Sphaerotilus microaerophilus: one gene and its partner. The protein of the gene in region 1 interacts with the protein of each later gene in a pairwise test. Links are inferred from orthologs where the notes say so. Each region holds a gene or a part of one and is shown on either strand. Other genes may lie near its edges.

Region 1 (3,197 bases):
TCTCCAGCGCCTGCGGCGCCTGGGCGGTGCTGGGCAGCGCGGCCAGGACGGGCTGCGCGTCGATGCCCAACTGGCGGGCCACCGACATCGACAGGCCGCGCACGAAGGCCGTGCCCGGCAGCTGGTCGAACTGGTCGGCCTCGAGCGCCTCGAGCTTGCGCACCGGCACCTTCAGCAGCAGGGCGAGCTGGTCCAGGTCCAGTCCCTGCGCCTCGCGCGCGAGGCGCAGCAGGGTCCCGGCAGACGCACCCGCAGGCTCGGACACGGGTCCGGGCGCTACAGCGATGGCGGTCGGGTCGACGTCAGTCATCAAACTTTCCTTGCTCATACGCGGTGGTTTCCCGCGCGTTCGGGTAGCGCGAGCGCAGCTGCTGGCCCCACTCCTCGGCGCCGGCCAGGTTGCCGCGGCGGCGCTCGATGCGTGCGGCCAGCCACAGGGTCTGCGCGTTCACCAGCTCGGGCACCTGGTTGACGCGCTGTACATAGAAACGCGCCCGCTCCGCCTCGTTGCGGCGCAGCAGCACCTCGGCCAGCTGGAAGGCGGTGGAGGGGTTGCCCGCATCGATCTCGTAGCTGCGCAGCAGCAGTCTCTCGGCGGTGGCCAGGTCGCCGGCTGCGGCCTCGCACACGCCCTGCGCCAGCAGGGTGCGGCTGGCCTCACGGTACTGCGGCACCGCCAGGGCCGCCTCGAACCGGCTGCGGGCCTCCGGGAAGCGCCGCTGCCGGCAGAGGTACCAGCCATAGTTGTGCAGCGCATCGGCATCGTCCGGGCGCAGGGCGAGTGCACGCCGGAAGCTGTCCTCGGCCAGGGCATGCTCGCCCAGGCTGGCGTAGATCAGGCCGCGCAGGTTGTAGGCGCCGGCGTTGTCCGCATCGATGGCCAGCGCCCGCTTGACCTCGTCCAGCGCGGTCGCAGTCTGGCCCTGGCTGAAATAGGCCGAGGCCAGCTCCAGCCGGATGCGCGCCCGCTTGGCCAGGTCGGTCTCGTCCGACGCGGTCACCAGGTCGCCACGGCCGCCCAAGCCACCCGAGGGGGCTGGCGACGCCGCACTGGTGCCCCCCTCGGACATCGCGACGCAGCCGGTCAGGGCCATCGACGCAGCGCAGAGGGCCGGCAGCACAAGCCGGCTGGCACGTCCTGCGAAGAGGATCAAGGCAACCTGGCGCAGTGACATCGACATTCCTTCCTGCATGGCATCAGGCATCAAGCATTGGGCGCACGGGCGGCCGCGGCGCGCGGCAGCGGGCCCCGCACCAGGAGGCGTTCCTGCACGCGGGTGCGGTCCTGCACCTCGCCGGCGAGCTGGCCGCAGGCGGCGTCGATGTCGTCTCCGCGCGTGCGTCGCACCGTCGTGACGATGCCACCGTCCATCAGCACCTGGGCAAAGGCCTGCACCCGCTCGTTGGGCGAACGGCGCAGGCCCGACTGCGGGAAGGGGTTGAAGGGAATCAGGTTGAACTTGCAGGGCAGGCGACCCACTGGGCCGCGCGCCGACACCAGCGCCAGCAGCGCGCGCGCATGGGCATCGCTGTCGTTGACGCCGTCGAGCATGCAGTACTCGAAGGTGATGAAGTCGCGCGGCGCGCGCTCCAGGTAACGTTGGCAGGCCGCCAGCAACTCGGCCAGCGGGTACTTGCGGTTGATCGGCACCAGCTGGTCGCGCAGCGCGTCGTCCGGCGCATGCAGCGACACGGCCAGCGCCACCGGCAGGTCCTCACGCAGGCGGTCCATCATCGGCACGATGCCGGAGGTGGACACGGTGAGGCGGCGGCGCGACAGGCCATAGGCATGGTCGTCGAGCATCACGCGCAGCGCCGGCACGAGCGCGGCGTAGTTCTGCAGTGGCTCACCCATGCCCATCATCACCACGTTGGTGATGACGCGCGGATCGGGGCCCGGGCGCGCCGCACCAGCGCGGCGCAGGCTGCGCTCGGCATGCCAGAGCTGGGCCAGGATTTCGCCTGTCGTCAGGTTGCGGGAGAAGCCCTGGTGCCCGGTGGAGCAGAAACGGCAGCCGACTGCACAGCCGGCCTGGGAGGAGACGCACAGCGTGCCGCGGTCGTCCTCGGGAATGAACACCGCCTCGACGGCGTTGCCCGCCCCCACGTCGAACAGCCACTTGACGGTGCCGTCGGCCGAGCGGTGCTCGGAAATCACGGGCAGCGGGCGGACCTCGGCCACGCCGGCCAGCTTGGCGCGCAGCGATTTGGCGAGGTCGCTCATGCGGTCGAAATCCGCCTCGCCACGCTGGTGGACCCAGCGCATCAGCTGGACGGCGCGGAAACGCTTCTCGCCGAGCGAGTCGCAGTAGGCGGCGAGGCCGTCGAGATCGAAATCGAGGAGGTTGACCGCGGTCATGGGCAGGGATGCAGGTAGGAGCGCACTGTAACGACTTGCGCGCCCCGACCGCGCCGCTGGATCAGCGGCCCGCAGGGGCCAGGGGATTCAGCGGCTGTAGACGTTCATGCCGGGGAAGAAGAACGCCACTTCGACGGCAGCGGTTTCAGCCGCGTCGGAGCCGTGCACGGCGTTGGCGTCGATCGAGTCGGCAAAGTCGGCGCGGATGGTGCCCTTGTCGGCCTTCTTCGGGTCGGTGGCGCCCATCAGCTCACGGTTCTTCAGGATGGCGTTTTCGCCTTCCAGCACCTGGATCATCACCGGGCCGGAGATCATGAAGTTCACCAGGTCGTTGAAGAACGGGCGGGCCTTGTGCACGGCGTAGAACTGCTCGGCGTCGGCACGCGACAGCTGCACCAGCTTGGCGGCAGCGATCTTCAGGCCGGCGCCTTCAAAGCGGGCGTAGATCTGGCCGATGACGTTCTTGGCGACGGCGTCGGGCTTGATGATGGACAGGGTGCGTTCGATGGCCATGGAGAGCTCCTGAAAAAATGAAGCAAGGCGGCACCTGCCGCCTTGCAAGGCAAAGCCGTTGATTTTAGCCCGCGGCGCCGGTCAGTCCGGTGACGCTGGAGCGCCGCCACGCGCTGATGCGGTGAGCCTGGGCCCCGGACCGATCAGCGCCGACGGCCGCCGCCGCGGTTCTTGCCCTGGCCACCACCGGGACGGCCGAAGTAGGCATCGGCCCCGATGTAACCCACCGAGGTCTGCATCGGGTCGGGCTGCTTGGGCTCGCCCTTGCGGCGCGGCTCCGGGCCGGACCGGGTGTCCTGGTCGGACGGGCGGCCAAAGCCTGACA
Region 2 (3,299 bases), 3.0 Mb from region 1 along the record:
CGGCCAAGGCGGTCAACATCCCGAACGACCAGCGCCTGCTGCTGGTGGAGCCTCAGGAGTTCGTGATCGACGGCCACGAGGTCAAGGAGCCGGTGGGCATGAGCGGTGGCCGCCTCGAAGTGAAGGTGCACATCGCCACCGGGGCGCAGAGCGCGGCGGAGAACATCGTCAAGTGCGTGCGCCGCTGTGGCCTGGAGGTCGAGCAGCTGGTGCTCAACCCGGCGGCGTCCGCCCTGTCGGTGCTGACCGCCGACGAGAAGGACCTGGGCGTGGCGGTGGTGGACATCGGTGCGGGCACCACCGACGTGGCGATCTTCACCGACGGGGCGATCCGCCACACCGCGGTGATCCCGATCGCCGGTGACCTGATCACCAGCGACATCGCGATGGCGCTGCGCACCCCGACCAAGGACGCCGAGGAGATCAAGGTCGAGCATGGCGTGGCCAAGCAGCTGCTGGCCGACCCGGTCGAGCAGCTCGAAGTGCCGGGCCTGGGCGACCGCGCGCCGCGCATGCTCAGCCGCCAGGCGCTGGCGGGGGTGATCGAGCCGCGCGTGGAAGAGATCTTTTCGCTCGTGCACCAGGTCATTCGCGAAAGCGGGTACGAGGAGCTGCTCTCGTCGGGCATCGTGCTGACCGGTGGCTCGGCCGTGATGCCGGGCATGGTCGAGCTGGCCGAGGACATCTTCCTCAAGCCGGTGCGCAAGGGGCTGCCGACCTACGGCGGCGCGCTCTACGACATGGTGGCCAGCCCGCGCTCGGCCACCGCGATGGGCCTGCTCGAAGAGGCCCGGCTGGCGCGCGCGCGCGGCATGAAGGCCGCGCAGCAGACCGGTGGCGGGCAAGGGTTGTTCGGTCGCGCACGCGACTGGTTTCTCAAGAGTTTCTGACGGGGAGGTCGATCACGATGGCAGAACAGGTTTTCACGACAGCGACAAGGGTCCGGGACCTCGCCGAACAGCCGGTGTGCGAGGTCCGCGCAGAGGCCCGATCCACGGGCGGGGTCATGGCCGGCGGGGTGTTTCAAGAGATGAGCGGGCCGGCAAAGGCGGCCGGTACGGAGCAAGCAAGGAGAACGGCATGGGTATCGAGATGATCGAAGAGTTCAACATGGGTACGCAGATCAAGGTGATCGGCGTGGGTGGCGGCGGTGGGAATGCCGTGGACCACATGATCAACCTGGGGGTGCAGGGCGTGGAGTTCATCTGCGCCAACACCGACGCACAGGCGTTGAACCGCTCCCAGGCGCACAGTCTGCTGCAGCTGGGCCACACCGGCCTGGGCGCGGGCTCGCGCCCGGACGCCGGCCGTGCGGCCGCCGAAGAGGCGACCGACCGCATCCGGCAGTCGCTCGAAGGCGCCCACATGGTGTTCATCACCGCGGGCATGGGTGGCGGTACCGGCACGGGCGCCGCGCCGGTGATCGCCCGCCTGGCCAAGGACATGGGCATCCTGACGGTCGGCGTGGTGACCAAGCCCTTCGAGTTCGAGGGCAACCGCCGCATGAAGCAGGCCGACGCCGGCCTGGCTGAGCTGGAGGCCAACGTCGACAGCCTGATCGTGGTGCTCAACGAGAAGCTGCTCGAAGTCATGGGCGACGACGTCACCCAGGAGCAGGCCTTCGCCGAAGCCAACGACGTGCTGAAGAACGCCGTGGGTGGCATCAGTGACATCATCCACATCCCGGGCTTGGTGAACGTCGACTTTGAAGACGTCAAGACCGTGATGAGCGAGCCCGGCAAGGCGATGATGGGCACGGCCACCGCCAGCGGCCCGGACCGCGCCACCAAGGCCGCCGAGGCCGCCGTGGCCTGCCCGCTGCTGGAGGGCATCGACCTGTCCGGCGCGCGCGGCGTGCTGGTGCTGATCGCGGCCAGCAAGCAGACCTTCAAGCTCGCCGAGAGCCGCAACGCGATGACCACCATCCGCCGCTACGCCGCGGACGATGCGCACGTCATCTTCGGCACCGCCTACGACGAGACCCTGGGCGACGCCCTGCGCGTGACCGTGATCGCCACCGGCCTGGCCCCGGCCAAGCGCGTGGCCGCGCCGATCAGCGTGGTGCAGAACACCCAGGTGCACGCCCATGCCCATGTCCATGCGCAGGTTGCCCAGGCGCACATGCAGCCACAGCAGCGCACCGGCACCGACAACATCCCGGTGCTGACCCAGCCGCTGAACTCGCCGGTGCAGCCCTCGCACCCGGGCGTCGGCGCCGCGCCGGACTACGCCGTGCCCAGCGTCTGGCGCACCAACCGCACCCAGGCCGCGGCCCGGGTGGACGCGCTGGCGTCCAACGGCATGGAAGAGATCGAGATCCCGGCTTTCCTGCGCAAGCAGGCCGACTGAGGCGGGGGTGGGTGAGCTGCCGGTTGGCCGCTTGCTCATCACGCAGTGATCCTTGCTCCTCCGCTCTCACCCCGGCGCCCGCCCCAGGTGCCGGGGTGTTCGTCATGGCGGCAACAGGAAACCGGATGCTTCCGGACACCCGCTGGACACCCACAGGAAAAGGGGCGCCGCCTAAAATCACGGAATGCTCAAACAGCGCACGCTCAAGTCCCTGACCCGCGCCGTGGGCGTGGGCCTGCACAGCGGACAGAAGGTCGAACTCACGCTGCGACCGGCGGCCCCGGACACCGGCATCGTCTTCCGCCGCACCGACCTGCCCGAGCCGATGGACATCCCCGCGCTGGCGACGATGGTCTGCGATACCCGCATGGCCTCGACGATCTCGGTCGGCGGCGACCCGGGTGCACCCAAGGTGCAGACCACCGAGCACCTGCTGTCGGCCTGTGTCGGCCTGGGGCTGGACAACCTGTACATCGACATCACCGCCGACGAGGTGCCCATCCTCGACGGCTCGGCCGCCTCCTTTGTCTTCCTGCTGCAAAGCGCCGGCATCGAGCTGCAGAACGCGCCCAAGCGCTTCATCAAGGTGAAGAAGCCCGTGGAGGTGCGCCAGGGTGAGGGGTCCAGCGCGATCTGGGCGAAGCTGGAGCCCTACCATGGCTACAAGCTCGGCTTCGAGATCGAGTTCCACCACCCCGCGCTGGACGCCACCGGGCAGCGCTACGTCTTTGACATGGGCAGCGGCCAGTACCGGCGCGACATCGCCCGGGCGCGCACCTTCGGCTTCACCAAGGACGTGGAGATGATGCGCTCGCGCGGCCTGACACTGGGCGGCAGCATGGACAACGCCATCGTGGTGGACGACTACCGCGTGCTCAATGCCGAGGGGCTGCGCTACGACGACGAGTTCGTCAAGCACAAGATCCTCGACGCCATCGGCGACATGGCCC

The links.
Region 2: the proteins of rlmN (region 1) and ftsZ interact in binary tests that used the Escherichia coli proteins (3 or more experiments, as listed by UniProt). The link is inferred for Sphaerotilus microaerophilus from one-to-one orthologs.

The regions. Positions count from the first base shown.
Region 1 is NZ_AP025730.1:4,359,213-4,362,409, forward strand. What follows is about bases 283-3,165. They hold rlmN (dual-specificity RNA methyltransferase RlmN), read right to left. Parts: upstream 2,360-3,165; coding sequence 1,205-2,359; downstream 283-1,204. Other genes in these bases: NGK70_RS18590 (helix-turn-helix domain-containing protein), read right to left, coding at 283-310; pilW (type IV pilus biogenesis/stability protein PilW), read right to left, coding at 303-1,175; ndk (nucleoside-diphosphate kinase), read right to left, coding at 2,447-2,872; NGK70_RS18610 (pseudouridine synthase), read right to left, coding at 3,016-3,165. In the rest of the region: more of NGK70_RS18590, read right to left, coding at 1-282; more of NGK70_RS18610, read right to left, coding at 3,166-3,197.
Region 2 is NZ_AP025730.1:1,367,479-1,370,777, forward strand. What follows is about bases 230-3,214. They hold ftsZ (cell division protein FtsZ), read left to right. Parts: upstream 230-1,080; coding sequence 1,081-2,349; downstream 2,350-3,214. Other genes in these bases: ftsA (cell division protein FtsA), read left to right, coding at 230-890; lpxC (UDP-3-O-acyl-N-acetylglucosamine deacetylase), read left to right, coding at 2,534-3,214. Outside these bases: more of ftsA, read left to right, coding at 1-229; more of lpxC, read left to right, coding at 3,215-3,299. UniProt on the Escherichia coli protein: Essential cell division protein that forms a contractile ring structure (Z ring) at the future cell division site. The regulation of the ring assembly controls the timing and the location of cell division.